DNA from 2 places in the Actinoallomurus oryzae genome. Region 1 is predicted to be linked to the other one. Evidence: riboswitches for the same ligand, from Rfam matches in the RefSeq annotation. Region 1 holds a riboswitch; the other holds the start of a gene.

Region 1 (15,746 bases):
AGGTGGATCAGCAGCGGCGCCGTGATCGCGGCGACGATCATCACGACCGCCACCACGAGGCCCGTCATGGCCATCCGGTCGGCGAACAACCGGCGGCGCACCTGACGGCCCCGGGTCGGCGCCTCCGGAGCGGCGCCGACCTCGGTGACCAGCTCAGCCGTCATCGCCCGCTCGCCCTCCTCACTCGCTCCGCGGGCGGAGCGGGAGGCGTCCTCCGGGGGAGGACGCCGACCACTCCGCTCGCTGCGTCGGGCTCACTCGCGGTCATTTGACCGAGACCATCGCCGGGTCGTAGGAGCCGCGCCACTGGTCGAGGTAGGCGTTCTTGACGTTCTTGCCGGTCAGCCGGATGTAGATCGGGTGGATCAGCGGAACGGTGAGCGCCTGCTTGCCGATCTCGGCGTCCAGGGCGCCCCAGCGCGGCCGGGCCTGGGCCGGGTCGGTGATCTTGTTGATGGCGTCGAACTCGGCGTTGATCTTCGGGTCGTTCAGCTGGGAGGCGTTGAAGTTGCCGCCGTCCTTGAGGATCTGGCGCCCGTCGAAGATCGGCCCGAGGAACGGCCCGCCGGTCGGCCAGTCCGCGCCCCAGGTGGTGACGAACATGCCCGGCTCGGTCGAGGGCTTCTGGATGGTGTCGCCGTACGAGGCGTCGTCGTAGGCCTTGAGGTTCACGTTGATGCCGGCCTGCTTGAGCGCGGCCTGCACGGCGGTGGCGACGGCCGGGCCGTCGTGGTTGTAGTCGGCGTTGCGGTGCGCGAGCGTGACGGTCAGCCCGTTCGGGTGCCCGGCCTGGGCGAGGAGCTCCTTCGCCTTGGCCGCGTTCCCGCCCGGTCCGGCCGGGAAGTAGTCGTAGGGCTGGTAGCCGAACGCGGCCTGGTCGGGCAGGAAGGTCGTCGCGGCCTTGGCGAGCGAGCTGCCGCCCGCCGCGTTGACCACCGACTGGCGGCTGATCGCGTACGCGACCGCCTCTCGCACCCGGATGTCGTCGAACGGCTTCACCTTGGGGTTGAAGGCGATGTAGTCGGTCTCGCCGAACTCACCCTTGACCGCGCGCTTCTTCAGGTTCGGGTCGTTAGTGATCCGGGCCAGCTCGGCGGGGGACAGGTCGGTGTCGGTGGTGATGGCGTTCGCGTCCTTGCCGGCGCTGGAGCTGAGCCGCTGGTTGATCACGGCCGCGTTCAGCCCGTAGGTGCCCTCGATCCGGTCGGGGCAGGCCAGCCGCTGGTCGTCGACCGTGCGCGACCAGTACGGGTTGCGGACCAGGACCATGCTCTTGTCCTGCTCGTGCGACTGCACCTTGTACGGCCCGCTGGCCACCGGGTGCTTCTCGTACCCGGTGCCGTCGTCCTTGGCCTTGGGTACGGGGGCGAACTGCGTCGCCGTCGCCACGTACGGGAAGTCGCCCTCGGGTTTGCGCAGCTTGAAGACGATCGTCTTGTCGTCCGGCGTCTGGATCGAGTCCAGTTCCTTGCCCTTGTACGGGCCCTTGTAGTCCTCGCCGCCGACCAGCCAGTCGCGCAGGTACGGGATGCCGCCGGGCAGCTCGGGTGCGAACGAACGCTCCACACCCCACTTGATGTCCTTGGCGGTGATGGGCGTGCCGTCGTCGAACTTCAGCCCGTCCTTCAGGTGATAGGTCCAGGTCTTGGCGTCGTCGCTCGGCTTGCCGATGTCGGTGGCCAGGTCGGGCACGACCTGGTCGCCCGCCTCCCCGGGCACCCGGTGCCGGGTGGTGAGCGTGCGGAAGATCAGAGAGGGGACCGCGCCGCCGCCGGAGGTGTAGATCCGGGCGGGGTCGAGGTGGTGGGAGGTGGGGTCGCTCTGGTTGAGGATGTAGAGCGTTCCTCCCTGGCAGTTCTTCGGGTCGAACGCCCCACTCCCCGACGAGGAGGAGCCGTTGTCCGACGAGCAGGCCGCGGCGGCGGCCAGCAGGGCGGCGGTGGTGAGCAGGGCAGCGCTTCTTCGCATCACAGGTTTCCCATTCAGGGGGACGGCGGCGGCATGACACGACTGCCACAGAGGATGACAGCCGTGGGTTGACCGGAAAAGGGGGAGATCAAGACCGGAACGCGAGACGTCCGTTGATCAGGGGCGGGAGGCTCAGAGACTTCAGATCAGGCCGCACACAGCGCGCTGGCCTGCCGCCGGAGGTCGACGTGCAGGCGTGCGACGAGGGGCTCGCTCCGATACACAATCATGAAGATATCTCATGCGGGGATCATGGGCTCAGAGGTGTTCCCCTGATCAACGAAGCGTGGTCCACTGGGGGCGTGACGGAGGCCGATGAGGTGGCGCGGCGCTGCGCCGAGAAGATGTACGCCGCCGACCGCTCGTCACGGCACCTCGGCATCGAGATCAGCGACGTCGCGGCGGGCCGCGCCCGCGCGACCATGACCGTCGCGGACACGATGGTCAACGGCCACGGCATCGCGCACGGCGGTTACGTGTTCCTGCTGGCCGACACGGCCTTCGCCTTCGCCTGCAACACCTACGAGATCGTCACCGTCGCGGCCGCCGCCGACGTGGTCTTCGTCGCCCCGGCGCGGGCGGGCGACGTACTGGTCGCCGAGGCCGTCGAACGCGTCCGCTTCGGCCGTTCCGGGGTGTACGACGTGACCGTCCGCCGGGCCGGCGGCGAGGTCATCGCCGAGTTCCGCGGCAACAGCCGCGCCCTGCGCCCGGAAACCCCATGACCGAGCGAAGCGAAAGAACCGGAAACGTGTCCCTGTGGTCACATCCTCCGACGAGGGGGGATTCATGACCGGGGGAACGACGAGCCCGCGGCGCGAGGCGTGGGAACTGCTCGGCGGCGAGTACGACGTCCGGGTGCTCGAGCCGTCGCCGCCCGCCGTCACCGAGCCGCCCTGGTACGCCGACGACCCCCTCGCCGGGCCGTACGGCGTCCGGCTGGTGACGCCCGTGTCCGGGCTGGGCCGCAGCTGGGACGACCTCGCGGCCGAGCGGCCGGACCTGGCCTCCTTCTGCGCCGACCGCTGGCTCGGGGCGTGGCGCCGGCTCGCGCCGCTCCCGCGCGCGTTCGTCGCGACCCGGCGGTCGCTGCACGCGCTCGCCGAGCACGTCGTCGCGCCCGCCCGGCACGCCGCCAACGGCGAGATCGGGCTGCGGTTCACCCGTGGCGGCTTCGGCACCCCCTACTTCGGCGACGACGAACAGGTCCGTGTCGAGGCCGGCCGGCTGGTCGTGGGCGGTGCCGTCCACACGCCCGCGACGCTCGGGGAGGCCGCCTCGCTCGCCGGCGTACGGCTCGGCATGCCGCCGGAGGTCTACCTTCCGGCCACGCCGGCCGCCCCGGACACGCATCTGCCGGTCAACCCGGCCGCCGCCGAGGCGCTGGGCGCCTGGTTCGGCTTCGCCTGGTCGGTGCTCGAACAGCTCCGCTTCGAGGGCCGCAAGTCATACCCCCGGGCTCCCCTCGCTACTCCCTCCGCGGCCGGTTCGTCCCTCACCGGCCACTCCACTCGCTCCTCGGCTCGCCCTTGCGCGCCCGGCCGCGTGCAGCTGTGGCCCGAGCACTTCGACGCCGCCGTGGAGCTCGGTGACGACGCCGCCGGACGGCGCGCCACCTTCGGCGCCTCCCCGGGCGACGGTGCCCACCCCGAGCCGTACCTCTATGTCGCCCCGTGGCACCGGCGCGCGGGCCGCTTCTGGAACGACACCGCGTTCGGCGGCGCGTCGCTGACCTACGCCACGCTCCTGTCCGCCGACGACCAGCGGGAGACCGCGCTCGCCTTTTTCCGGCAAGCCCTGGCCGAGTTGAACTCCTGATCCCCGCGCGCCGGGAATGGCGCGCCGCGCTTTCCCAAGCTCAGTTAAGAATCGGATCGGTTCCCGTTTAACAACGGACGGGCAGGGACCTCCGTGCGGGGGCACACGGGGGGACGGCCTCGACGAGCAGGCCAGACGTTCCCGGCTACGGCGAACGCGGGGCGTGACGGCGCACCACGCCGGACGCCTGCTGGTGCCTTCCACGTCACCGTGTGAAAGGAGCGACAGTAATGCGCAAGGGAGTCATGGCCGCCTGCGTGCTGGCCACCAGCCTCGGCTTGCTGACGGCGGGGTGCGGCGACAAACACAAGGCCGTGCCGTCGTCCGGCGGCCTCGCCCAGCCCACCTCACCCGGAATGGAGTCCCCACCGGCGACGGAGTCACCCCAGTCGCCGCCGACCTCGACCGAGTCGCCCGGGGCGACGACGTCACCCGCGCCCGGGCCGGTGACGATCAACGCCAAGGACACCAGCCTCGGCAAGATCCTGGTGGACGACAAGGGCATGACGCTCTACCTGTTCGAGAAGGACAAGGACGGCAAGTCGTCCTGCACCGGCGAGTGCGCGACGCAGTGGCCGCCGGTCCTCACCACCGAGAAGGCCACGGCGGGCCAGGGCGTCGACGCGAGCAAGCTCGGCACGACGGACCGGACCGACGGCACCAAGCAGGTCACCTACAACAACCATCCGCTCTACCGCTTCGCCAAGGACACCAAGCCCGGTGACATGAACGGCCAGGGTGTCGAGGCCTTCGGCGCCAAGTGGTACGTCGTGGACGCGACCAAGGGCGAAAAGATCGAGAAGAAGTAGCCGCGGCGCGGGCCGTGCGTCTCGCCGGTGGCGGCCACGCCCGTGGGCGGCGCCGCCACGGCGACCGTCGGCCCCGCGCTCACCGCCCACTGTCCACGTTCACGTCGAGGAACGGACTTTCATGCGCAAGGCAGTCAGGGCCGTCTGGGCGCTGGCCGTCGGACTCGGCCTGCTCGCCTCGGGCTGCGGCGGAGGACACCGGGCCGTACCCGTCTCGGGCGGGTACGGCGGGCCGTCGTCGGCCGCTCCGGAGTCGCCGGCGCCGGAGTCGGCGTCCCCGCCGGCCGAGTCGCCGGAGCCTCGGCCGGCGCCGTCCGGCGAGACGCCGCCGCCCGTCTCGTCCGCACCGCCGGTCTCGTCGGCACCGCCCGGCGCCGGTCCGCTGGAGATCCGGTCGAGGCAGACGCGGTACGGCAGGATCCTCGAGGACGGCCGCGGCAAGACGATCTACGTGGCCGCCAAGGACAACGCCGACTTCGAGTCCCACTGCACCGGCGCCTGCACGAAGGACTGGCCGCCGCTGTTCACCAACGGCCAGGTCAACGCCGGGCCCGGGGTGAACTCGGCCTGGCTCGGCACGATCGGCCGGACCGACGGGCCGACCCAGGTGGAGTACAACGGCTGGCCGCTGTACTACTCGGCGCGCGACGTCGGGCCCGGCGACATCAACGGCCAGGGCATCAACGCGTACGGCACGACCTGGTACATCGTCGACGCCGAACGGGGCCGGCCGGTGAAGTGACGGCTACCAGTTCGGCAGCTGCGGCAGCGAGTCCGGCAGCAGCCAGGCGCCGCCCGCCACCAGCGCGATGACGGCGACGATCCCGAAGCCGAACACCCACATCAGGCCCGGCATGCCGGTGAGCCGGGCCAGCTGGTCGGCGTCGGAGTCGGGCGCGCGGCCCCGCGCGCGCTTGGTCTGCAGCTCCACCACCGGGCGCGCGCCCGCGAGCAGAAGGAACCAGGTGAACGCGTACGCGAACGCCGCCTGCACGGTCGGCGACGCGAACCAGGACACCGCGAAGATCACCGCGCCGGTCGTGACGACGGACACCACGCCGTACACGTTGCGGATCAGCAGGAGGATCGCGGCCAGCAGGACGATGCCGGCCCAGAGCATGGCCGTGATGTGCCCGGTCGCGAGCAGCCCGGCCGCGCCGAGGCCGAGCAGCGGCGGCGTGACGTAGCCGGCGAACGCCGTGACGATCATGCCGGCGCCGTACGGCTTGCCGCTGGAGACGGTCACGCCCGAGGTGTCGGAGTGGAGCCGGATGCTGTGCAGCTGCCGGCCGGTGACGAGCGCGGCGAGCGCGTGCCCGCCCTCGTGCGCGATGGTCACGACGTTGCGCAGCACGTGCCACACCGAACGGACCGACACCGCCCCGAGCGCGGCCACGCCCGTCAGCGTGACCAGCCACCACGGGGGGTGCGGCTGTGTGCCCATGACGTCGTGCCAGACGTCGCCGAGTGTGGACAGGTCCATGCATCACCTCTGACCGGTACGACGTGCCGGGCCGCCGTGAAGTTTCTCCGGCGGGCGAACCCATATCTTGGCTCAAGTCGGCCAGTAAGGTGTTGCCACTATGAGCGACCCGTTGATGAGCGTTTATCCGCCACTCGAGCCGGCCTCCCTGGTGACGCGGCGGTCTCGGCTCTTCCCGTTCGACAGAGACGGGCTCACCCTCACTCACCTGGGGCGTGGCGCCATCTGGCTGGCGCTGAAGGCGCTCGGCCTGGGCGCCGGCACCCGCATCGCGATGCCCGCCTACCACTGCGGCTCGGAGGTCGAGGCGGCCCGGCTCGCCGGCTGTGAGGTCCTCTTCTACCGGGTCTTCCCGACGCTGCAGGTCGACGAGGAAGACCTGATGCGGGTGGCGCGGCAGTGCCATGCCACCTACCTCATCTCCTACTACGGCTTCCCGATGCCGTCGTTGCCGCCCGGCACCCGGGTCATCGAGGACGCCGCGCACGCGCTGTTCTCCTACGACGGCGGCGGGGCGATCGGCTCACGCGGCGACGCGGCCATCTTCTGCCCGCGCAAGTCGCTGGGCGTGCCTGACGGCGGCGCGGTGCTCATCCGGGGCGGGTCCATCGAGGCGACCGGCCGGCCGCCGTGGAAGGGCATGGCGCGCTCGATCGCCTCTCAGGGCATGGGCTGGGCGGCCCAGTCGCGCGCCGGCGTGCTGCGCGCCCCCGCCACCAAGGTCTTCCGCAAGGTCAGCAAGACCGAGCAGGCGGTCCAGGCGGGCACGCTCACCGAGGTCGTCATCGGCGAGTGGGACCTCGAGGTCGCCGACATGGAGAACGCCGCGTCCAAGCCCTCCCGCATGACCGAGTGGGCGGTGCACGGCGCCGACGGCCAGCGCATCCGCGAGCTGCGCCGCCGCAACTACCAGATCCTGCTGAACGCCCTGCCCGACATCTGCCTCGACCGGTTCCGCGGGCTGCCCGACGGCGTCGCGCCGCTCTACTTCCCCGTACGCGTGCCCGAGCGCGACCGCACCATCGCCGAGCTGCAAAAACGCGGCGTACGCTCGATCGAGATCTGGCCGGTGGCCCATCCGCTGCTCGACCGTGCGCGCTTCGCCGAGCTCGAGCCGCTCCGTCACCAGATGCTCGCGCTCCCGGTCCACCAAGGCCTGAGCGAGTGGCACGTCGAACAGGTCGCCCGCGCGGCGCGCGAGGCCGTCATCGCCGCCCACCGCTGACCGGCGGGCTCAGGGCGGGCTCGCGCACAGGGGGTTGCGGTCGCCGTTCCGGTCGATGCACGGCGGGTAGCCGCGGACGCTCAGCTCGGCCCGGGCGCCGGCGCCGCCCAGGTAGTCGATGAAGCGGCGCAGCAGCGAGCCCGGGGCCGGATCGCCCGCGGTGTAGAGGTACTCCACGGTCCAGAACGGATAGCCCTGCGCGATGCTCGTGGCCTCCGGCAGCCTGCCGCCGAGGGTCACGACGTGAAAGGTCTGCCGCCGCGCGGCCTCGGTCTTGGCGGTCGGCGCGTCCGCGTAGCCGATCCCGCCGGGCGTGGTGGCGACCTTGTCGATCACTTCGCCCGTCGTACGCAACTCGCACCGGATGGTCGCGGCGTGCGGGGGCGGGCTCTGCTCGGCGCACTCGGTCGAGGACGCCGCGCCCTCCGAACGCCCGAGCAGCAGCTTGTCCTGGAGGATCTGGCGGGTGCCGGACTCACCGTCGCGGCCGACGATGCGAATCGGCACATGCCGGCCGCCGAGCTGGTCCCACCAGTGGAAACGACCGCTGAAGACGTCCCTGATCTGGTCGGCGCGCAGATCGGTGACGCCGGTCGAGTCCGACACGATGACGCCGTAGACGATCACGGCGACCGGGTGCGTCCGCAGGTCGGCGGCCGGCCCGGTGGTGTTCGGGCCGTCGTTGAGCACGGCGAGCCCGTCCGGCGCCGGTGCGCCTCCGTCGATCAGGTCGTGCATGCCGGCACGGCTGCCGGTGAGCCGCAGGTCGATCGCGGCCGAGTGACAGGCCTTCGTGTACTCGCCGGAGATGAAGCCGAGCGGCTCGGAGAAGGCGCTGGACCCCTCCAGCCGCAGGTGACCGCTCGCGCACCGCACCGCCGGTTCGGGGGAGGACCCGAGTGAGGCGCCCACCACGTTGAAGACCAGGACGACCGCGAGAAGGGCGCCGAGCGCGAACGCGGCGCGCGGCCAGCTGATCCGGCGGCGGTCCTTCTCGTTCTTGACCACGCCGCTGTGAATCGCCCCGCGGACGTCGAAGTCCTTGGTGATCTTTCTCTGGCCCGCCCGGTCCTCCGGAGCCCCCGGCTCGTGCAGGACCACGACGAGCTTGAACTTCTCCCGCCGGCGCAGCGCGAGCTCGGGCAGCCGCACGCCGTGCCACTCCGGGGCGGCGGCCTTGTCCGGGCCGGACGGCGCGGGCCCGAGCAGGATGGGCCGGAGCCGGTCCCCGAGCAGCCGGCGGACCGCCCTGATGCCCTTGTCGTCGTCGGCGGCCTGCGCGCCGTCTCCCGGCGCCTGGGAGAAGAACTCCATCCCGTCCCGGATGTTCCTGCGCAGCTCGTCGCTCGAGGCGTCGGAGATCCGCGCGTCCCAGATGACGCGTTTGCCGAACGTGAACGACATCGCCGTGCCGAAGTCGCCGGGCTCGATGTCGTACCCGCCGGTGTTACGCACCCGGACGATCACGATGCTCATCCGGTCGAGCAGGTCGGCGTACAGGCTCAGGCGCCGGCGTGGGTCCCTCGGGTCGTCCGGGTCGGATGGGCCGGAGGCGTCGTCGCGCAGCGCGACCGGGTTCAAGCCGATCTTGGAGTTGTAGAGCACCCGGTAGTCGATCCGCCGGCGCCGGATGAAGTAGCGGTCGGCGATGGGCGTGGTCACCAGCACGATGATGAGGACGCCGATGAAGAGGTTCTCCTGGCGCTGGGCGATGAGCTCGGCGATCGCCTGAGCCATCGTGAGCACGCCGCCCATGAATCCCGCCTCCCCGCCCGCCCCGCGATCAGGAGATCGTAGGCTCGCGCCGGCCCGATCCGGCGGGGTGGCACGGAGAGTTCACCGGCCCTTCACGCACCCGGAACGTGCGTGCACTCCGGTGGTCGGCGGGCCCGGGCGTTCCCGGGCCCGCCGACGTGCGTTCAGATCTTGCGGATCACCACGATGGGGGTCTGCTCGTCCTCGTTGCCGGCGGGGTTGTCCGACAGGACCTTCTCCACCCACTTGCGGTCGACGCCCGCCGACGCGCCGACGACCCACGCGCCGGTCAGGTTGTTGGCGTCGACGACGCAGACGTGGCAGCCGAGGGCCGCGGCGAGCTCCTCCGACAGCTTGTCCGGACGGCCGGGGCCGAAGAGGAGGTGGTGGTCGTGCGGCGGCAGGGCGGCGGCCACGTCGTCGATCATCGCGGCGCCCGGCCCGGCGACGCGGTAGAACCAGCCGCGCTTGCCGACGAGCTTGCCGGCCGCGCCCGCGGCGGCGCCGAGCAGGACCTTCGCGCGCCCGGCCTCCATGATCGCGCCCTGCATGCCGGCCGGGCTGTGCAGCGGCCCGATCTTGCCGACGAACTTGCTGAGCTGCTTGGCCATGCCCTCCGGCGTGATCATCTCCAGCGGGATCATCCGGCCCTGGCCCGCCGAGGCGGGGCTCTCGGAGAGCGCGAGGATGTCGTCGGGGCGCAGCTGCCCGGCGGTGGCCTCCTGGATCACCGGGAGGATGCCGGAGCGCAGCGTGATCATTCTGGTCTTGATGGGGATGCGGCGGGCGCCGACGGTCCGCTCGTCGACCGGCGCCACCGTCGGCGGCTTGGCCGGGGCGGTCTCGCCGAAGTGCTGGTGCAGCATCTCCCTGATCTGCATGTTGCCCGCGTAGATGGACGCCCCGCGCTGGAGGACGTCCCGGGCGCCCGCGGGGTCGCCCGCCTCGAGCCGCAGGTGGGCCAGCAGGGTGTAGTCCGACGCGTAGACCAGGTAGTCGGGCGCCAGTGCGATCAGGTCGGTCTGGTACTTCAGGGCGCGGGGCTTGTCGCCCCGGTCCACCGCCCACTTCGACAGGCGCTTGAGCGCGTGGCGGCGCAGCTGGGAGTCGTTCACGACCGACTCGAGGAGCGCCTCGGCCTCGTCGATACGGCCGCCGTCCTTGAGGATGTCGGCCAGCGTCAGGGCGTACCAGGGGATGGTGGGGTACTTCTCGCGCGCCGCGCGGACGATGTCCGCGGCGCGGTTGTAGTCGCCCCGCCACTTGTACACCTCGGCGAGCGCGGCGGTGGCGAAACGGGTGTCGCCGCCCGCCGCGATGGCCGCGTTGGCGATCTGCTCGGTCTTCCGGTCGTCGCGCTCGTTGGTGAGGACGAGCCAGGACAGCAGCGACAGCCCGTCGCCTTCGAGATCGGCCCGCTTCGACTCCAGGAGCTGCTGGGCCTCTTCCGGCTTGCGGAGCCAGATGTCGTAGGCGCGGCTGGTGGTGCTCATGTCAGAACCTCATGCGTCGTCGGCTGTCTGCGGGGAGTCGGCCCATCATCGCAGACGCGGGCCGCGCCCGTGATGAAGGCGATCAACTGCGATCCGGCCCGAAACCGGACCGGTGGGAAGGAAACTACGGCCACAGCATGTGGCGTTCCCATGGGCTGTGGCGATCGGGACGTTCGTAACGCAGCCGGGTGTGAACGCGGTCCTTGTCGGCCTGCCAGAACTCGATCGCGATCGGAACGAGGGTGTAGAGCGTCCACTCCGTGCTGATCAGGGCGGGGTCCGACTCGATCCGGGCCAGCGCCGCGCGAAAGGCGCGGTCGCGCTCTCCGGCGCTCTCCAGATGGCCGCTCTGCCGGCCCAGCAGCGCCTCGGCGCGGGCGGAGGGCGCACGGGCCAGCAGATCGGCGGCACTCTGCTCGGGGGACGCGGGCTCCACGGTGCCCCGCACCCGTACCTGGCGGCCTTGCAGGGGCCAGTAGAAGGTGAGCGCCGCGCGGGGCAGATCCGCCAGCTGACGGCCCTTGGGACTGCCGGCGTGCACCGCGAACTGCCAGCCGTCGGCGTCCACGTTCTTGAGGATGAGGACCCGGGCGTCGGGGCCGCCGTCCTCGCCGACGGTCGACAGCGTCATGGCGTGCGCATCGGGAACACCGGCCTCGACCGCCGCTGTCAGCCAGCCGAGGAACAGGTCGACCGGCTCGGCCGGGGCGCCGGCGGGATCGAAGTCCGCCAGCGGGCCGGCGAACACCTCCAGACCCCGCAGCCATTCCCGCACACTTCCGGCCTGCCCGAGATCGTCACTTGCGCCCATCATGCCCCCTGGCCATCGCTGTCCCCGGCTGTGAGTCCCCTCGACCCTACCGAGGGGCCGGGACGGCGGCCCGGAACGTATGGGTCTCCCCAAGACCGGGCAAGGGCGCCGCGTCGTGGGCGGCCGGCTGCCCGGGCATGGCGTAATGGTCGATACCCTAGGTGCCCGTGGACCTCCTTGACTCCTGGCGCGATCTTCCCGCGGCCCAGCAGCCCGACTGGCCCGACCCCGCTCAGGTGCGCGTCGTCGCCGACCAGCTCGCCAAGCTTCCGCCGCTCGTGTTCGCGGGCGAGTGCGACCAGCTCCGCGCGCAGCTCGCCGCCGTGGCGCGGGGCGAGGCGTTCGTGCTGCAGGGCGGCGACTGCGCGGAGACGTTCTCCGGCGCCACCGCCGACGACGTGCGCAACAAGCTCAAGACCCTGCTCCAGATGTCGGTGGTCCTGACGTACGCCGCGAGCGTGCCGGTCGTGAAGATCGGCCGGATGGCGGGCCAGTTCGCCAAGCCGCGGTCGAAGCCGGTCGAGGTCCGTGACGGCGTCGAGCTTCCCGCGTACCGCGGCGACATGGTCAACGGCTTCGGCTTCACCGCCGAGGACCGCACGCCGGACCCGGGACGCCTGCTGCGGGCCTACCACGCCGCCGCGGTGACGTTGAACCTCTGCCGCGCCTTCACCCAGGGCGGGTACGCCGACCTGCGCCAGGTCCACGCGTGGAACCAGGACTTCGTGGCGAACAGCCCGGCCGGGCGCCGCTACGAGCGGCTCGCGGGCGAGATCGACCGGGCGCTGGCGTTCATGCACGCGGCCGGCGCCGACCCGGAGGAGTTCCACCGCGTCCAGCTCTACTCCAGCCACGAGGCGCTGATCCTCGACTACGAGCGGGCGCTGACCCGCATCGACTCGCGCTCCGGCCTGCCGTACGACGTGTCCGGGCACTTCCTGTGGATCGGCGAGCGCACCCGGCAGCTCGACGGCGCGCACGTGGAGTTCATGCGGCGCATCCGCAACCCCATCGGGGTCAAGCTCGGCCCGACGACCAGCGCCGAGGACGCCCTGGCGCTCATCGACAAGCTCGACCCCGAGCGCGAGCCGGGCCGCCTGACGTTCGTGATCCGCATGGGCGCCGGCCGCGTACGCGAGGCGCTGCCGCCGCTGGTGGAGAAGGTCACCGCGAGCGGGGCGCAGGTCGCGTGGATCTGCGACCCGATGCACGGCAACACCTTCGAGGCGGAGAGCGGCTACAAGACCCGCCGGTTCGATGACGTCGTGGCCGAGGTGGAGGGCTTCTTCGACGTCCACCGGTCGCTGGGCACCCACCCGGGCGGAGTCCACCTGGAGTTCACCGGCGACGACGTCACCGAGTGCGTGGGCGGCGGCCACGAGATCGTCGAAGACGACCTTCACCAGCGGTACGAGACCGCCTGCGACCCGCGGCTCAACCGCAGCCAGGCGCTCGACCTGGCGTTCATGGTCGCGGAGATGTACCGCACGACGAAGTGAGCGAGGGGCCCCGTGCCCGGGGCCCCTCGATTCATACGGCGCGTGCGTCGTCCAGGCGATGCGTGCGTCCCTCAAGATCGCGCGTGCGCCGGTCAGGCGATGCGTACGACTCTCAAGACGGCGCTTACGTCGATCAGACGATGCGTACGGCTCCGGCGAACGGGCGGGTGGCCAGGTCGGCGACCCGTACGTGATCGCCGGTGTGCGGCGCGTGGATGAACTTCCCGTCTCCCAGGTACATCCCCATGTGGTGGATGTCGGAGTAGAAGAACACCAGGTCGCCGGGCTGGAGCTGGCTCCGTGAGACGTGGACGCCGGCGTTCCACTGGTCGCCGCCGTAGTGCGGGAGGTTCACCCCGACCTGCTTGTACGCCCACATGGTCAGGCCGGAGCAGTCGAACCCCTTCCCGGGCGTGGCGCCGCCCCAGACGTACGGGACGCCGAGCTGCGTGAGCGCCGCGCGTACGGCGCCGATGGCCTTGGTGGACCCGCCCGGGATCTCCGGCACGCTCTCGCCGCGTTCGGCACGCTCGACGGCGTCCTTGAGCAGCGGCCTGCGCAGCTTGTCGAGCGTCTTGCCGATCGTCGCCTTCTTCTGCGCAAGCTGCGCCTTGAGCAGCGCCGACCGCGAAGCCCGGTCACGGGCGTTCTGCCAGGCGCGCTCGGCGTTCTGGATCGCCTGGGTGAGCTGGCGGACCTGGGTGTCGTCCTGCTGGGTGAAGAAGTGCAGGGTCGCGGCCTGGTCCAGCAGCGCCTGCGGGTCCTTGGCGGAGAACAGCGCCGGGGCCTCGTCGGGCGCGCTGTGCATGTAGCGCAGCGCGGCCAGCCGGCCCACACGCTGCTGGATGGCCTTGAGGGCCTTGGTCTCGCGCTGTGAGGTCGCCTTGGCGATCGTGCTGGCGCGCTGGGCCTGCCGAAGCCGGACGCGCAGCCCGTCGTACTGCTCGGTGAGCTGTTCGAGCTGGGTGTTCAGCTGGTCGGCCTGCTGCCGGAGCGCGTCGATCCGGGGTGCCGGTTTCGCCTCGGCCGCCGGCGACGGCAGGATCAGTCCGCCGGTGAGAAGAATGCCGGCGACCACGGTGTTGCGGCTGCGGTGCGGCCTATGATGCGCTTTCGCGGTTCGCGAAGGCTCCATTCAGGTGCTCCTCATTTCTCCTGGGCCGCCTACCGGGTTAGCTGACGGGTTCGGGCCAAGGAGAAGCCCTACCGGTTACGGATTCACCCCGGGACCGAGCGCGATGGGAGAGAGTCCCGTGAAGCGCTCCGCGAGTGGGTCCCCGGCTCGCCCGGCGCGCTGGCTTGCGCGCGAGGCGACTCGGCGGTCCGGCCGGGAACCGGCCGGTGACACCGTGGGACATTAACGGACCGTGACGTGATGGCCAACCGGAACATGCGGAGATGGCCTGGCGTCTTCAAGGATGGTCACTGTGGGTGATGCCGCTCTGGTTCTTTCCGCCTAGCGCAGAGCGAAGCCCGGCCACGAAAGGCGGGATGTACACCGATATCTCGGCGAACGCCCCGGCGACCCGTGCGGGCGGCGTACGGTCAGAGCCCGTCCCTGTCGCAACCGCCGTTGACGCGGTCGAGGAACACGCTCAGACGGTCCCGTATCTCGGCCAGCGCGGTGATCTTCCCCTCGAGTTCGGTGAGCTTGCCCGCGATGACCGAAGCGCTCCCCGGGCACCGGTTCGCCTCGATGTCCTGGTCGAGGCAGGGCAGGAACGCGTGGAGGTCCTCGGCGGTGAAGCCGAGCGAGAGCAGCAGCCGGATGTTGCGGACCCGCAGGATGGAGTTCTCGCCGTAGTCCCGGTACCGGTTCGCCGTACGCCGGGGGTGTAGCAGGCCCTGTTGTTCGTAGTAGCGCAGGGCGCGGACGGTGGTTCCCGCCTCGTGGGCCAGTTCGCCGATCAACACGGTCGGAGATTACCTTTCGGGTGAACGCTCCTCATGCGATGTTGATCCCGCCGTCGACGCGGATCACCGAACCGGTCAGGTAGCCGGCCTCGGGGCGCGCGACGTTCACGATCCACCAGGCGATCTCCTCGGGCCGTGCGGCGCGCCCGAGCGGGACGCGGGCGAGGATCTCGTCGCGGCTCGCGGCGATCTCCTCGGGGGTGAACCCGGCGTGCGTCAGCACGGGCGTCTGTGTGATCCCAGGAGCGACCGAGACGACCCGGATGTTCCGCGGAGACAGCTCGACGGCCCAGGTGTGGGTCAGGAAGTCCAGGGCCACTTTCGTGGACCCGTAGACGGAGTTGCCCGGGAAGGCGCGCCCTGGGCCGTTGGCGGTGATGTTGACGATCGTGCCGCCGCCGTCCTCCAGCCGGGGCAGGGCGGCCTGAGCGAGCATCAGCGGGCCGATGAGGTTCGTGTCGAGTTGCTGCTGCGCGACGTCCCGGTCGATCGTGCCGAGCGGCGCCGGCCGGGTGACGGCGGCGTTGTTCACCAGGACGTCAAGCCGCCCGAACGCCTCGACCGCGGCGGTCACGATCCGGGCGGGCGCCTTCGGCGCCGCGACGTCGGCGACGAACGTGCGGATGCCGGGTCGTCCTTCGGCGGTCCGCTCGAGGTTCTCCGCGTTTCGGCCCACGACGAGCACCTGGGCACCCTCACGTGCGAACTGATGCGCCGTCGCCCGGCCGATCCCGGTGCCGCCACCGGTCACGATCACGCTCTGACCCTGGAGTGACGTCTTCGTCATATCTTGCCCGTTCCTTGTCGTCGCTGGGTCCGCTCGGCCGTGCCGAACGATGCCGCGACGACGCTAAACGTTGACCCCGGCGTCAGGGTCAAGCGCGAGGGAGAACAGGCGGAGACGGGGAGGCCGCCGGCGCAGGCCGACCGAGCGCGAGCGCGCGCTCCAGGGGCAGGGTCGGCCTGCAACG
Region 2 (15,056 bases), on a different contig from region 1:
CGCTGCTGGCGGTGTACGCGCTGGGGATGGCGGCTCCGATGTTCGTCCTGGCGCTGCTGTGGGACCGTTTCCGTCTCGGCGGGCGCCGGTGGCTGCGCGGAAAGGCCTTTCGTATCGGCCCGTTCCACGTGCACAGCACGATGCTGGTTTCCGGGCTGCTGTTCGTCGGGGTCGGCGCGCTGTTCCTGGTCTACGACGGCACCGCCGGCATCACGGGCGCTTTCGGTCTGAGTGACACCACGTCCACAGAGATGGCGGCGCAGCAGTGGATCACAGGTCTGCGGGTGCCGGACTGGCTGGTACTGCTCGTGGCGGCGGTCGTCACCGTGACGCTAGCGGTCTGGCGGTGGCGACGGGCCGTCGTGGCCGAACCCCGCTCTCCGGGCGGCCTGCCGGAAGGAGACGAAGAGGGTGGATGAACCGGAGCTTCGTGTGGTGATAGCGCCGTGGGCACCGCTCGCTATGGACGACGCATGCCGGTGGCTACGATCTTGAAGCCGGCGCGGTCCAGAGCGCGGGAGACCGCGGCGAGCTGGGTCACCACATCCTTGCAGTCACGCCCGGCCTCGATCATCGCGATGACTCCGGCCAACTGGCCCTGGGCACGGCGTAGGCGGTTGAGCACCGCGTTCATCGCCTCTTCTTCTCCGCCCATGGGCACCTCCAAGATCCAACGTCTATCCGCGGTGCCCCCGGGGGTATAGGCCTCCCGTAGATGAGCGCCTGCGGTTGTGAGCGGGCGGAGCGTGCGCATCGCGGAGGGTGGATGGTCTCGCGCGGAGACTTACGTTGCCGCGACCGCCCTCGTCATCAGGCTTGCCCGAAGACAGTCCTCATGTTCCGCAAAACCCCCCGGATATATGTTCCGCCTAAAACGCAAGATACCCCCCTTGGGTATTCGGGGAAGGGGGAGAGCATGTACTTCGTCGAGACGCTGGTCTTGAAAGGCCTGGGCAATCGCGGCTACCTGCCCGGCGGGCGAACTGCCGCGGTGGCGGTGGACCCACCCCGGGACATCGATCGGGTCATGGCCGTGGCGGCCCGGCGCGGGATGCGGATCACGCACGTGGTGGAGACCCATCTGCACAACGACTACGTCACCGGCGGCACGCCGGCCTGGGCGCAGGCGGACCTGCCCGTCCGTACCGGCCAAGGGCAGGTCATGTGACCACGCTCATCCTGGCGCTCATCGCAGGCAGTGTGGTCGGCCTGGCGCTGGGGGGCCTGGGCGGCGGAGGGAGCATGCTCGCCATCCCCGCCCTGATCTACCTGCTGCGGTTCAGCCCCTCCCAGGCCACGACCGCCAGCCTGCTGATCGTCGCGGCGACCTCCCTGACCGGGCTGATCGCTCACGCCAGGGCCGGACGAGTCCGTTGGCGCACCGGCACCATGTTCGCCACCGCCGGGCTGCCGGCGGCGGCCGCCGCCGGAGCGGTGTCCGTGAAACTTCCCGGTGCGCTGCTCACCGTGGCATTCGCCCTGCTCGCAGGCCTGGCCGCCGGGCGCATGCTCATCCCCGGAGCCGCCACGGTGCCGAGTGCCGCGGCCGGGCTGGGTAAGGCCACCGCGGCGGGCGCCGGTCTCGGCGCGGTCACCGGCCTGCTCGGGGTCGGTGGCGGCTTCCTGGCCGTCCCGGCACTGGTGTCTGTCCTGGCCTTCCCCATGGGCGAGGCGATCGGCACGAGTCTGCTGGTGATCAGCGCCAACGCCCTGGCCGCTCTTCTTCCCCGGCTGGGGGGTACCGGCGCCGTCGGCTGGGCGATCGTCGGGCCGTTCACCGGCACGGCCGTCCTCGGGGCCTGGGGCGGCGAACGCTGGGTGAAGAGAATTTCCGGTCGCACTCTGCAGAAGGTCTTCGGCATCACGCTGCTGGCCATCGCCGCCCTCATGCTCATCGACGCCCTGCACTAAGACCGCCACCACCGCGTGGGGGAACGACCCTGAACGGTCGGGCCCACGCCACCACTGATGGATCCAGAAAGGTCCTTGACCGATGAACCCGGCGATGACGCCGCAGCAGTTGCATCCCCGCCTGGACGACCTCACGGTCATCGATGTGCGCGCTGGTCGTACTCGGACTCCTCGCCGACCTCATCGTGCCCGGCATCCGTGGGCCTCGGCAGCCGTCGGCGGCGGCCTGGTGTTCTCCGCCCTGACCAACACCTGCGGCATTACTCGCCAAGCTCCCGTACAACCGGCGCGCCGACGCAGCATTCGACCTGCATTCCCCCTGAACACTCTGCGCGGCTGAGAGCGACAACCCGCCGGCCGAGCCCGCAGCGGCCACCCCGGGGCGTCGGCGGTGCTCCCACGGGTATTTTTGTGTGGTGCTGGAGGACTCGACGGGACTATGCGCTGAACCGCTGACAGCGCTCGGTGCCGGTGAACACGGGCGTGGTCGGTGAGGCTGATCGATCGGATCACGCCTCGGCCGGGTTCACGAGCCAGGGTGCTGGTGTCGGCCGCTGCGGTGATCGCGGTGCTGGCGGTTCTGGCGCTGGTCGGCCTTACCGGAGGGTCATCGTCGAAACGGTCGGTGAGCACCGCCCCGACCCCGACGTACGGCTCGACGGGTGCGGCCACGCCACGTCCCACGGGCGGCACCCCCACAGTCACCGGCCCCGCCCCACCGAAGAGCGATCCGGCGCTGTGGCTGGGATCGAACTCCGCGCCGGTCACCGTAGAAGAGTTCGGCGACTTCCAGTGCCCGCACTGCGCGTCCTTCGCGCGCCGCACCGAGCCTGAGCTGCGCCGCCGGTACGTCGGTGCGGGCGTCGTCCGGTTCATTTGGCGGGACTACCCGTGGATCGGCAAGGAGTCCGAGCGTGCGGCGATCGCCGCACGGGCCGCGGCCCGGCAGGGCAAATTCTGGCCTTACCACGACGCTCTGTACGCGCACCGGTTCCCCGAGAACAGCGGCCACCTGGACGATGCTTATCTCCGCGGCATCGCACAACGGCTGGGCCTGAACATGTCCCGGTTCGACGCCGACCGTCGAGACCCGGGAACCCGGGCGCAGGTGCGGAGCGAGATGGGATTTGCCGAGGCGCTCGGCATGTCCGGCACCCCGGCCTTCTTGATCAACGGCACCCTTCTCTTCGGTGATCAGTCGCTGAAGACCTTCGTGGCGGCCATCGAAAAGGCCCGCAGCGAGCGTTGACCTGTGCCCACGCGGGCAGCCCGGGCACGGCGAGTGGCGGCCCGCCCACGGTCCCAGCCGGCGCGCCCAAGGTCGGCTCCGAACAGACCAAGACCGACCTCGACACCGCGATGCACGGCGAGGCGACCGCATACGCCAAGTGCACCCTGTGGGGCGAGCACGCCGCCAAGGAAGGCAGCGCCGACGTGGGACGCCTGTTCACCGGGACCGCCGGCGTGGAACGCCAGGAACACTTCGCCGAACGCGCCGGCCTTGCCGAGTCGTCGGCACCAGTAGTCAGCCTGGCGGCGGCGGCGCTGTTGGCCGGGGTCGCCCGGCTCGACCGTCCGACGGCCCTGCTCGGCATGATCGCGGGAGGCTCGGCGGCAGCGGTCGCCTGCGCGGAGGGTATGCGCGCCGACGCGCGGCTGGTCGCCATCATGCAATACCTGCGCGTGGCTCTGATCGCCGCCACCGCCGCGGCCTCCCAGGCCGACGTTCCGTTGGTCTCCGGCGTGCAGAGCATCCGCCTGTTCTGCATGGTGTTGCTCGCCCCGCTTCTCATCCGCCTGGCGGCGCGGTGGCAGGACCGGCCAGACGAACGCGGGCACGACTGAAGCCAGTGGTCGGCCGGCTCGCTTGGCGGCCGTGGGGTCGAGTCCGGCGTGTGGAACACCAGGCCGCCCCTGCCGAGTGCGTCGATCGCCGGCGTCTCTGCCCGGGGCCATCTCGCCAGGCGAACCTCCGCCGCGCCAAGGTCCAGCCGACACGGCGGTACTGGAGTTACCATCGACTGATGGCGATTGATTCCGAATTTGGAATGGATGAGGTGCTGGACGACCTCGCGCCGGCCGCCGCGCTGTTCCGCTCGCTGGGTGACCCGGCGCGGCTGTCGATCCTGCGGCAGTTGGGTCGCGGCGAGGCGCGGGTGGTGGACCTGACGCGCCGTCTGGGGTTGGCGCAGTCCACGGTGTCCAAGCATCTGGCCTGCCTGCGAGGTTGCAAGCTGGTGGACTATCGCGCCGAGGGCCGGCAGTCCTTCTACTTCATCGCCACGCCGGAGTTGCCGGGTCTGCTGCGTTCGGCCGAACACCTGCTGACCGCCACCGACCGTGCCGTCGCGCTGTGCCCCACGTACGGCACGGCGGTCTCGGCGAAGGGGCTGTCATGACCGCATCGGCGATCGATCTGGCGTCGGCCCGCCGCGACGTGCTCGCGCGCCGGGTGCGGCGGCTCGTGGCCGCGACCATCAGCTACAACGTCGTCGAGGCCGTCGTCGCGGTCACCGCCGGTACGGTCGCCTCCTCCGCGGCGTTGGTGGCGTTCGGGCTCGACTCGGTCATCGAGGTGGCCTCGGCCGCCGCGGTCGCCTGGCAGTTCTCCGCGCGCGACCACGCGACCATCGAGCGTCGTGAGCGCCGGGCGCTGCACATCATCGCGATCTCGTTCTTCGCGCTCGCCGTCTACGTGACCGTCGATGCCGTCCGGACCCTGGCCGGTGCCGGGCATGCCGAGCATTCAACCGCCGGGCTGGTCCTGGCCGCCCTGTCGCTGGTGATCATGCCGGCCCTGTCGTACGCTCAGCGCCGCGCGGGTCGCGAGCTCGGCTCGGTCACCGCGGTCGCCGACTCCAAGCAGACCCTGCTGTGCACCTACCTGTCCGCGGTGCTCCTGGTCGGGCTCGGGCTCAACATGCTGCTCGGCTGGTACTGGGCCGATCCCATCGCCGCCCTGGTCATCGCCGCCGTCGCCGTCAAGGAAGGCCGCGAGGCCTGGCGCGGCGAGAGCTGCTGTGCGCCCGTGCCACGCCCGGGGACCGAGGCCGCCACCTCGTCCGAGCGCGGCACCTGCGGGCCCGGCTGCGGCTGCTGCTCCTAGCCGACTTCCGGCCCGGTGACTGATCCGGCAGGACGGTGGATCGGGCCGTGGGAGTCCTCACAGTGCTCTGGGCCGGCGCCTCCCGCCGCTGCCGGGGTGGGAGCGTGGTCGACCTGGAGCGTCGTGTGAGTGATCTTGTATGCCTCGGCGAGGACTGCTTCCAGGTCGGCGCGTACGGCGTGGCAGTCCTCGCCGTCGGCGACCAGAACGTGTGCGGAGGCGGCGGGCATGCCGGAGGTGATCTGCCAGATGTGCAGGTCGTGGATCTCGGCCACGTGCGGGCGGGCGGCCATTGCCCGGCCGATCGCCTCGGGTGGAAGTCCGGTGGGAGCGGCCTCGAGGAAGATCCGTCCGGACTCGCGGACGAGTCCATGGCCGGCCTTGAGCATGAGGGCGACGACGGCGAGGGAGGCCATCGCGTCGGCCCGGGCGAAGCCGGTGAACACCATGGCCAGGCCGGCGATGGCAGTGGCGATGAAGGCGTACAGGTCGGTGAGGATGTGCTGGAACGCGCCTTCGACGTTGAGGCTGGTGCGGTTCGCGCGCGAGATCATCCAGGCGGCGCCGACGTTGATCACGATGCCGACCAGCGCGGTGCCGAGCACGAGCCCGCCGGTGACGGCGGGCGGCTCGATCAGCCGCCGGATCGCCTCGTACGCCAGCCAGATCGACAACAGCAGCAGGCTGATTCCGTTGGCCTGGGCCGAGAGGATCTCGGTGCGCTTCAGCCCGTACGTGTAGCTGCCCTGCGCGGGCTTGGCGGCGAGCCGCATCGCTACCAGAGCGAGCACGATCGAGGCGGCGTCGGTGAGCATGTGCGCCGCGTCGGAGATCAGCGCCAGGGAGTGCGCGACCAGACCGACGATCACCTCGCCCGCCATGTAGGCGACGATCAACGTGAGAGCGCCGGCCAGCCACCGCCGGTCGGCGTCCGCGCTCACGCCGTGGGAGTGTCCCGCGTGCCCCTCGTCGGCGTTGTCGTGATCACCGTGAGCGTGGGGGGCGTCCTGCGGGTCATGGGTGGTCATTCGCTGTCTCCGCGCTAGGGGCTTGTTCGGGGGTCAGCGGCCGCCGGCGCGTGGAAACCTCCTACAAGGTCTAGGAGCGTGGCGGCCTCGTTCAGCAGAAAAGCGGAATCGCGTCGGCCCAGGCGGCACAGACCACCACCGGGATGGCGACCGAGAGCGCGATCGCCGTCCGGCTCAGCAGGTGGACGTATGTTCCATGCGGTGTCGTTCCGCCTTCGAGGCGGGCCAGTCGCTGCGTGAGCACGGACCGATCGGCCGGACCGGCGGCGAGTCCGCCGGCCGGACACGGCGATATGGCGAGTTTCCGCAGGGCCGCGGCGACGACGTCCGGACCGCTGTTTCGGGCCGCCTCGTCGTCGGCGGCCATCTCGGCCAGCGGAGGCAGGTGGTCGCAGGCTGCGCGGAAGCTGGGCAGCCAGGCGAGCGCCGTGCCCGCGGCGTCGACGAGAGTCAGGATCAGGTGATGGCGCTTGCCGAGATGGGCGCGTTCGTGACTGAGGGCGGCACGCAGTTCGGTGGCGTCGAGACGGTGGAGCGCGCCGCTGCTCATGACGATCTGCCGTTCGCGCTCGGGCAGGCAGTACACGACGGGCACCGGGTGGTCGATGAGGCGGACGTCCGGGAAATCGTGCGACGGCTGGGTCACGAAGTCGAGTGCCTCGCGGTGGTGCCGACGCAGGGTGACGGTACGGCGATAGCGTCTCGCCGCGATCATGGCGAGGATGGTCGCCGCTGCGAGAGGAAGCACGCTCATCAGGTACGTGGTGTCGCTGCTGGGATATTTGTGATGCTTGAGATAGCTCAGCAGCCACTCGATCACGTGATGGCCCAAGCCGGGTCTGTCGAACAGCGCCATGGCCACCAGGCCGGACAGCGCGGCGAGCGTCGCGGCCAGCGTCCCGAGCCATGCCGCCATCGCCACGCCCGGCAGCCGGAGCGGCCAGCGGCTGCGAGCCAGCACGGGGCCGGCCGCGCCTCCGAGCAGGATGCTGACCGTCGCCAGAGCGGCGATTGAGATCATCGTTCGCGGTCCCCGGCCGAGGACGAACGTAGCGGTCGCGAGCGCTGTGCCAGTTCGAGCAGCAGCCGGTGGGCGTCCTGAGGGTCGATCGTCTGGGCGAAGCGGGCGAGGGCCGGTCCTCGATCACTCACTCCGGCCAGCGCATCGACCATGATCTCGGCGACGTGCTCCTCGCGGCTGCGGGTCGGTGCGTAGCGAAAGGCGTTGCGGTCCGGGGTTCGGACGAGGAACCCCTTCTGGACCAGCCGGTCAGCGACGGTCTGCACGGTCGTGTACGCCGAGGGCTTGCCCGCGCCGGCGTTGATGCGTTCCATCACCGCGCGCAGGAGCAGGGGTTCGTCGGCGTCCCACAGCGCTTCCATGATCACGCGTTCCAAGGGACCCGCGATCGCCATCGGCAACCCCCGTTCCGATCGTACGGCTCGTCTCCACTCGCACCGACGACACCGATATCCGCCCGCTGGTTCTCCTACGGATTTTAGGACCTCAGGGTCGGCCGACCCGGGTGACATCCCGCTCACTGTCTGCTCCGAGAGAGGTATCCGCTCGGTCATGGTTACTACAGGAAGTAGGAGGGCAACTCTCCGTGTGCAAACAAAGGTTCAGTCGACGGTAACGGGCCGACCGCGCCTTGCGGAGACGGACCAGCCACGGCGTCAGAAGGAGACTGCCCATGCGTTCCACGGGCGACAGCGGCCTTGACCCGCCACAAGGCGAAGCCTACGGAGCCCATGCGGAACACGATCATCCCCATCCACACGCCGAGACGGCGCCGGTTCTGCACCTGCCCACCGACGGCCGGCTGCTCACCCCCGCCGACGTGCGCAACAAGGTCTTCGCCACCGTACGAGTCCGCGAGGGCTACGACATGGCTCAGGTGGACGGTTTCCTCGACCAGGTCGAGGCCACCTTGGAGCTGATCCTTCGGGAGAACACGGAGCTCAAGCGGCGCCCGGCGCGCTCGCCGGCGGATGGCAGCGCCCCGCAGATCATCGCCTTGGCCCAGGAGGTCGCCGACCGCGCGGTCGCGATGGCCAAGGAGCAGGCCGGCGACATCATCGCCGACGCTCGCGACCGTGCCGAGGCGACCCAGCGCGAAGCCCTCACCTACGGCGGCCGCATCCGAGAAGAACTGCAGGACCAGATCCACCGGCTACGCGCTCTGCTGACCGAGCTCGAGAAGAGAACGGCCCACGCCGCCGACCTCGGTCCGCCAACAGGCCCGGCACCGGATACGCGCCCGAGCGGCGACGTCCCTTAACGGGCCGCCCTGAGCAGATCCGTCTCATCGGACGACGAAGTCCCGCCGTCCGTACGTCTCGCCGTGCCCGATCCCCCCGGCGGCCGGCTTCAGGAGGAGGTGTCACCGGTGTATCTAGCGCAGGGGATCGAGGCGATCAACGTCATCGAGCGCGGCCGGAGCCCCGGCTACGAGGCCTGGATCGCGGTCGGCCTGGTGTCGGTCTCCAGCCTCGCGGGGGCGTGGCTGGCCCGGCGCAACTCGGCGCGGGTGGTCGTCTGGCTGGCGATCGCGTCCGCGACGATGCTGGTCATCGCGATGACCGACCTGCTGCCGGACGCCTGGCGGGAGGCGTCGGAGACCGGCGTGCCGTGGTGGGCGATCGCCGTCGCCGCCGCGGTCGGCTTCCTCGTGATCACCTACTTCACCCGCAAGGGGTGCGGCTGCGAGGCGGACTCGGACAAGACGGCGGGCCGGCACGCACCGGGTCGCCACCGCCGCCTCAAACAGGCGGTCGACACGGCGTTGTTCAGCGGGATGGGCACGGCGGCGGCCCTGACGACGCACCGGGCGATCGAGGGGGCGACCTTGGCGCTCACGGCGTCGGTCGTGGTCGTCGTCGCACTCATGGTGCACTCGGCGAGCGAAGGCCTGGCGCTCGCGGCGCTGTTGGACATGGCCAAGCAACGTCTCGCTCCTTGGCTGGTGGTGGCCTGCGTCGCACCCGCCGTCGGGGTGCTCGCGGCGACCATCCACCCCATTCCCGGCAAGGTCGTGCCGATCCTGCTCAGCATCATCTCGGGCGTACTGACACGCACGGCGGTCGTGGGCCTGAAACTCGCCGCGAGCAAGCAGGCCGGCGGGCGCCTCTCAAGACGACAGGTGACCATCGCCGGACTCGGCGCGATCACGGTCGGCGCGCTCATCGTGGTCGCCCACACGAGCGAGAACGCAGGCCCGGCGCGGACACGAACCCAGCCGGTACACCTCGCTCCGTCACCGGCGCGGAGCGTTCCGCGGACGCGGCCGCGTGGCGCGCCTCGGCGAGGCCGACCGACGGACCGGCCGACGGACCGGCCGACGGCGATGCGGCTGGCCGCCCGGCCGGCGCGCGGCGGCTTCACCTACGGGCTCAAACGCGCCGAGATCCTGTCGCCGCAGCTCAACGTCGTCACTCTGCTGGTCCTGGGCGCCCTGTTCTGCTACGAGGCGATCGCACGCCTGATCGAGTCGCCGGAGGTCGAAGGGCGCTGGGTCCTGACGACGGCGCTGACCACTGGTGGTCATGACGACGGGGTTCGCGCGGGCGGACGCCGTCGCGACGCTGGTGGTGGCGATGCTCATGCTGAAGGCGGGCTGGGGTCTCATCCGCGAGACCGGCCGGATTTTTCTCCAGGCCGCTCCGAGCGCGCTGGTGCCGGGTGAGATCGGTGCCCGGCCACCCGGTCGGGGCGCCTCGGCGACAGTGATCTTGGTGTGCCGGTCCTTCCTGCGTCTCCCCACCGTCGGCAATGTGTCCGGTTGACTTCATGTCGGAGGTGGCTTTCGCAGGCGCCCACGTCGCCGAAGCATCCCTCACCGAACCAGCCGGTTCTAACCGGCCGCTGCGACGATCGAATCAACGACCCGGTCGGGGTCTTCAGCGGTGATCGCGGTGGCCATGCGCTGAGCGGCCTCGGTGTAGCCCGGATCGGCCAGAACCTGCTGGATGGTGCCGGTCAGCGCGGGCACGTGGGCGTCGGCGGTGACGCCGACGCCCACGCCGTGGTGGCGGACCCGCGCGGCGACGTCGTGTTGGTCGCGTCCCATCGGCACGCACACCAGCGGTACTCCGGCACGCAGCGCTGCCATGACTGTGCCGTGGCCGGCGTGGGTGACCACCAGTGCGGCGTGCGGGAGGACGGCCGAGTGCGGCACGAAGCGTTCCACGGTGCTGTTGTCCGGCGGGTCGAAGCGGGCGGGGTCGACCGCCGGGCCGACGGTGACCAGTGCGCGTACCGGCAGTTGCCCGAGCGCGGCCAGCAGCCGGTGCAGCAGCTCGACCTGGCCCTGGTCGCTGGTGCTCAAACTCACGAGCACCAGCGGTTTGTCCGTCCACTGTGGCCGCCAGTCGCCGGGCGGGATGTCGTCGAGTTGCGGGCCGACGTAGGTGACGTGGGCCGGCGGCCGTACGTCCGGCAGTTCGAAAGCGCGGCTGGTGAGCACGAGGACCCGGTCGGCGGCAAGGATCTGGTCGGTGACCGAGGCGACCTCGGGCAGGCCGAAACCACGACGGGCGTCGTTGATCGCGGCCCGGACCCGTCCCCACTTCGGCTGCGCGGCCATCGTCGAGCCGACCCGCCGGTCGGCCAGGTAGACGGTCGGCATCAGCGCGGCGGACGGTACGTCGCCGACGGTGGCGGCGATCAGCGCGCCGTACAACATACAGTCCGCCACCACGATGTCGGCACCGTCGAGCCGGTCGCTCAGGTGCTTGGCGAGCGGTGTCGGGTCAGTGTCCCCGATGGGGTGGAAGTCCAGTCCGGATGCCAGGTGAGCGATGGTCGGCGACCCCGCGACCCGTACCCGGTGGCCGTGTGCGACCAGACGTCGGGCCACCCGGATCTCGGCCGATGCGGTGCCGCCGCCGTCGCGTGCTACGAGCAGTACGTCTGTCATGACCGCAAGGCTGGCACTTGAAGCACGGTTCAAGTCAACGGGAGCGGCATGGTCGAGTTGCTCGACATCGCCGAGGTCGCCCGCCGCAGCGGGCCGGCCCCGGCGAAGCTGCGCTCACAGTGGTGATCATCCGGTCAGGTTCGCCGCCGGGGGCTGGTCGGTCGCGCCGAGTCGGCGGTGTTCGATGTGGTAGACGGCCTCGTCGAGCAGGGCGGCGACGTGGTCGTCGTAGAGGCGGTAGACGATGCTGCGTCCTTGCCGGTCGCCGGTGACGAGGCCGAGGTGGCGCAGGTGGCGGAGCTGGTGTGAGACCGCCGAGCGTTCCATGCCGACCGCGTCGGCGAGTTCGCCGACCGGGCAGGGGCCCTGGCGGAGCCGGGCCATGATGAGCAGCCGGCTCGGTGTGGCGAGGGCCTGCATCGTCTCGGCGACCGTCTTGGCGGTTTGAAGGTCGATCTGGGCGGCGGGGGTCGTTCGCCCGTCCACGCCGTGTCCCATGACGGCGATGCTACCGCGCGTCAACAGGTGAACAGGTATTCACATATTCTCCTATAATGGCCGGGCACGTCGGAGAGACCCCGGGGAGTCGCCCTGTCATGAGCATGCTGGAGACCGTACGAGACGACGCCGCCGACCGGCGTGCGGCCAACCGCGCCATGGCGGTGTCGGCGGCCGGGCTCGCGATCACCGCGGTGGTCGAACTGGCCCTGGCCTTGGTGACCGGATCGGTCGCCCTGCTCGGTGACGGGCTGCACAACCTGTCCGATGTGTCCACCTCGGCGGTGGTGTTCGCCGGGTTCTGGATCTCACGTCGGCCCCCGACCGCCCGCTATCCGTACGGGTATGAGCGTGCCGAGGACCTGTCCGGGCTGGGCGTGGCGCTGGTGATCTGGCTCAGTGCGCTGTTCGCCGGGTACGAGAGCGTGCGGAAGCTGCTCGACGCGGCGCCCACGAGTCATCCGGCCGTCGGCATGGCCGGTGCGGCCATCGGCATCGTGGGCAACCAGCTGGTGGCCCGCTACAAGCTGAAGGTCGGGCGGCGTATCCGGTCCGCGACATTGATCGCCGACGCCAGGCACTCGTGGCTGGACGCCATCTCCTCCGTCGGAGCGCTGATCGGGCTGGCGCTCGTCGTCGCCGGATACCGGTGGGGCGACCCGATCGCCGGCTTCGCCGTCACATTGTTCATCTGCCATGTCGGCGTGGAGGTCACCCGCGAGATGGTCCACCGCCTGATGGACGGCGTCGACCCCGATGACCTTGACGCCGCCAAGGCCGCGGCCGCGCGGGTGCCCGGAGTGCGGTCGGCCGAGGTCCGCGGACGCTGGATGGGCCGCACGCTGGCGCTCGAGGTCGAGACCGGTCTCGGCGACGGTCTCAACCTCGCCGACGCGGATCGGATCAACGCCTCCGTCGAGGAGAGCGTACGGGCCGCGGTTCCGGCGGCGGGCCTGGTGCACGCCCACGCTCATTCCACGGCCGCGACGGCCTGACCCGCCGAAATCTCCTAACCTCCGTAGGAGCAACTGCGGTGTCACCTCGCACACCGCCTGTTCCTCCGCCCTGCCGCGTACAGGATCCGGACCAGATGAGGGTTCCGTACTGGGCGTTAACGAATGTCGCTTTTGGGGCTGATGTTGTGTTTGATTACGGTCTCTACTACGTTGCGTCGTAGCCGGGCTGTGGCATGTCTTCATCCGAAGGCGGGGCCCGGACGCCTAATCCGGTGGCGCCGCCAGCGTCGTTGGAGCCGGGGACCCATGTCTTTGGGGTGAATCCGCCGTGTGCGGTAGGGCTTCTCCTGGCCCGAACCCGTCAGCTAACCCGGTCGGCGGGTGAGGGAGAGATATGGATCCGGTAGGCCAGAAACTGCTGCACATCGCCAGGGCCGAGCTCGGCTACAGCGAAAAGAGCAGCGGCTACACCAAGTACGGGAACTGGTACGGCGAGCACGTCGCCCACGGCGGCGGCTACGACACCGCGCCGTGGTGTGACATGTTCCTCGCCTGGGCCGCCGACAAGGCGGGCGTCGAGGACTGGACGGGGGAGTTCGCCTCCACGCCCGATCACGCGAGCTGGTTCCAGAAGCACCACGCGTGGGGCCACAAGCCTGAGCCGGGCGCCATCGTGTTCTTCTCCTTCTCGGGCGGCAAGAGCATCGGCGACATCGAACATGTCGGGATCGTGGAGAAGGTCCACGGCGATAAGCTCACCACCATCGAGGCGAACCACAACAACAAGCTCGGACGCGCCGATCGCGACGTCAGCCAGGTCGTCGGCTTCGGCTATCCCGCCAAGGTCAAGGTGAAGGGCAAGCCCGTACCGGGGACGGAGCAGAAGTACCAGCCGAAGCACTCGGCACCGGCGCTGTCGCCGCGGGAGATCGTCGGGGACGTCGGGGCGCAGCAGCAGGTGGCGCAGACTTCTCACGCGGCGCCGGAGCAGCCGTTGGTCGACCAGAGCGGGATGCTGACCGGGTTGCTGGCCGTCGTGGTGTTCGGTACGGCCACGCTGGCGATCGCCAGGTCCAGGGTGAAGGTGCCGGTCCCCGCGTCCGGCGTTCAGCTCCGCAAGCGCGGGAAGCACCACCGCAGGCCGGTGGAGCTCCCCGCCGAGATGACTCCGGCGCACCTCGACGAGGCCGACGTCGGTACGGCGGTGATGCCGGCCTTCACGGCCGAGGCGGCGGCCCAAGCGGAAGATCGCGAGTTCTGGGGGAGGATCTCCGGCCTGGAGGAGGATGAAGAACTGGCGTTCTGGGACTCGATGCACTCGGTGATGGCGAGCGCTCGCCCGTCGGAGCGCGCGTCCGCGATGGCCGGTATGTAGGAGCCGAGTGGGCAGGAAACCGTCCGCCGCGCCGATCCGCGCGGTCCGGCCCCTGGAGGGTGGGTTGCCCCTGCGGACCTTCGAGGAGTACCGGTCCGCGGGGCGGCTCGTCCGCCGGGAGCTGGATGACGCGGAGCGCCTGCGCCGTGAACTTCTCCATGGACGTACGGCACCGCGTCGGTTCCCGCCTGACTTCGCGGGTCGGCTGCTGGCGGTATGGAACGCCTACGTCCTGCAGATGGTCGGGGAGCACTTGCTCGACGCGGTGCGGGTTCGCTCTCTCGGCGCCGTACGCCCCGAGGCGTCGGCTCGGATACTGGCGTTCCTGGGTCCGGCGGGCCGCTGGATGTCCCAGGCCGCCCATGCCGCGGCCGACGCCTCGTACCGGGTCGAAGAGCGGGTGCACCTTCCGGCCGAGCCGCCGGGGTGGCCGAACCGGACGTACGGTCCTTATCCCCTGTCGACCGCGATGGCGGCAGCCCTCCGGGCGGTTCACGCACGGGCCGGCTCCACCCTGGCGGACCATGTCCGGGCGCCGGTCGGGGATGAGGAGGATCTGTTCTGGCTTCGCTGGCTACTCGACAACGCCGCCGCGGCGATCGAGTACACGGAACAGCCGGACCTCGATGAACCGTCATGGTCGGCGATGACCGCCGCCTATCTGCGGTACGCGCTCCGGATGCTGTTCCTCTTCGGCCAGGTCGCCGCGATGCCCGCCCTGCTCGACGCCCGAGACCCCACCACCGTGGTCTCGCTCGTCGCCCGCGGTCCGTCGAGGACCGACATCTGGTCTCTCACCGACCCGGGTCGGCGCACACTGTGGCGCTCACGTCCATCGGCGCGCGCGGCGGTCGAGAAGATGTGGGCCGCGAACCCGCGGCCGGGGGCGACCGTCCGGGTGCAGGCGCAGATCGACGCGGCGTTCCGGACGGGCGCGATCGTCTTCGCCACCGACCGGACCGGCGAGCGGCTCGGATGCCTCTACCGGTGTCCCTGGCCGGCGGTGTACGAGGTGCGCAGGCCCGTCACGATCGGCGGCACCCACCTGCTGCCGATGGAGCACTTCACCTTCGACGCGCTCGGCGAGGGGCATGGCCAAGGGGGCCGGATCGTCGTGTCGGTGTTCGTACCCGCCGACGCCGCGGTCGGATGAGGCAAGCCGGCTTGCCGGGCCATCTGTGCGAGATCTGTCAGGGCCGGCTGGCGCCCACGTAGTGCGAGACGTACCAGGGGTTGGACATGCTGTCGAACTTCACGACGCTG

Evidence for each region. A riboswitch is a leader RNA that binds a small molecule or an ion and turns the genes downstream of it on or off. The one in region 1 is predicted to bind cyclic di-AMP.
Region 2: another riboswitch for cyclic di-AMP. It lies ahead of ABEA10_RS49150 (CHAP domain-containing protein); the one in region 1 lies ahead of ABEA10_RS16885 (C40 family peptidase).

What each region holds. Positions count from the first base shown of each region.
Region 1 covers NZ_BAABHF010000019.1:588,716-604,461, reverse strand. Annotated here, with positions in the region: gene ABEA10_RS16945 (ABC transporter permease) at 1-164, opposite strand, end outside; gene ABEA10_RS16940 (ABC transporter substrate-binding protein) at 265-1,968, opposite strand; gene ABEA10_RS51135 (putative leader peptide) at 2,115-2,198, opposite strand; gene paaI (hydroxyphenylacetyl-CoA thioesterase PaaI) at 2,313-2,693, shown strand; gene ABEA10_RS16930 (hypothetical protein) at 2,758-3,786, shown strand; gene ABEA10_RS16925 (COG4315 family predicted lipoprotein) at 4,017-4,595, shown strand; gene ABEA10_RS16920 (COG4315 family predicted lipoprotein) at 4,717-5,337, shown strand; gene ABEA10_RS16915 (M50 family metallopeptidase) at 5,341-6,078, opposite strand; gene ABEA10_RS16910 (DegT/DnrJ/EryC1/StrS family aminotransferase) at 6,179-7,303, shown strand; gene ABEA10_RS16905 (substrate-binding domain-containing protein) at 7,313-9,058, opposite strand; gene ABEA10_RS16900 (tetratricopeptide repeat protein) at 9,223-10,551, opposite strand; gene ABEA10_RS16895 (pyridoxine/pyridoxamine 5'-phosphate oxidase) at 10,676-11,362, opposite strand; gene ABEA10_RS16890 (class II 3-deoxy-7-phosphoheptulonate synthase) at 11,530-12,861, shown strand; gene ABEA10_RS16885 (C40 family peptidase) at 12,995-13,939, opposite strand; cyclic di-AMP (ydaO/yuaA leader) riboswitch at 14,008-14,163, opposite strand; gene ABEA10_RS16880 (MerR family transcriptional regulator) at 14,407-14,775, opposite strand; gene ABEA10_RS16875 (SDR family NAD(P)-dependent oxidoreductase) at 14,807-15,562, opposite strand.
Region 2 covers NZ_BAABHF010000068.1:1,485-16,540, forward strand. Annotated here, with positions in the region: gene ABEA10_RS49070 (cytochrome c biogenesis CcdA family protein) at 1-419, shown strand, start outside; partial or broken gene ABEA10_RS49075 (metal-sensitive transcriptional regulator) at 470-655, opposite strand; gene ABEA10_RS49080 (MBL fold metallo-hydrolase) at 917-1,168, shown strand; gene ABEA10_RS49085 (sulfite exporter TauE/SafE family protein) at 1,165-1,911, shown strand; gene ABEA10_RS49090 (DsbA family protein) at 2,537-3,160, shown strand; gene ABEA10_RS49095 (AbrB family transcriptional regulator) at 3,157-3,756, shown strand; gene ABEA10_RS49100 (ArsR/SmtB family transcription factor) at 3,936-4,310, shown strand; gene ABEA10_RS49105 (cation efflux transmembrane domain-containing protein) at 4,307-5,017, shown strand; gene ABEA10_RS49110 (cation diffusion facilitator family transporter) at 5,014-6,045, opposite strand; gene ABEA10_RS49115 (M56 family metallopeptidase) at 6,137-7,066, opposite strand; gene ABEA10_RS49120 (BlaI/MecI/CopY family transcriptional regulator) at 7,063-7,461, opposite strand; gene ABEA10_RS49125 (DivIVA domain-containing protein) at 7,740-8,327, shown strand; gene ABEA10_RS49130 (cation efflux transmembrane domain-containing protein) at 8,436-9,731, shown strand; gene ABEA10_RS49135 (glycosyltransferase) at 9,900-10,964, opposite strand; gene ABEA10_RS49140 (ArsR/SmtB family transcription factor) at 11,091-11,462, opposite strand; gene ABEA10_RS49145 (cation diffusion facilitator family transporter) at 11,561-12,457, shown strand; cyclic di-AMP (ydaO/yuaA leader) riboswitch at 12,670-12,813, shown strand; gene ABEA10_RS49150 (CHAP domain-containing protein) at 12,813-13,793, shown strand; gene ABEA10_RS49155 (hypothetical protein) at 13,801-14,946, shown strand; gene ABEA10_RS49160 (C40 family peptidase) at 14,984-15,056, opposite strand, start outside.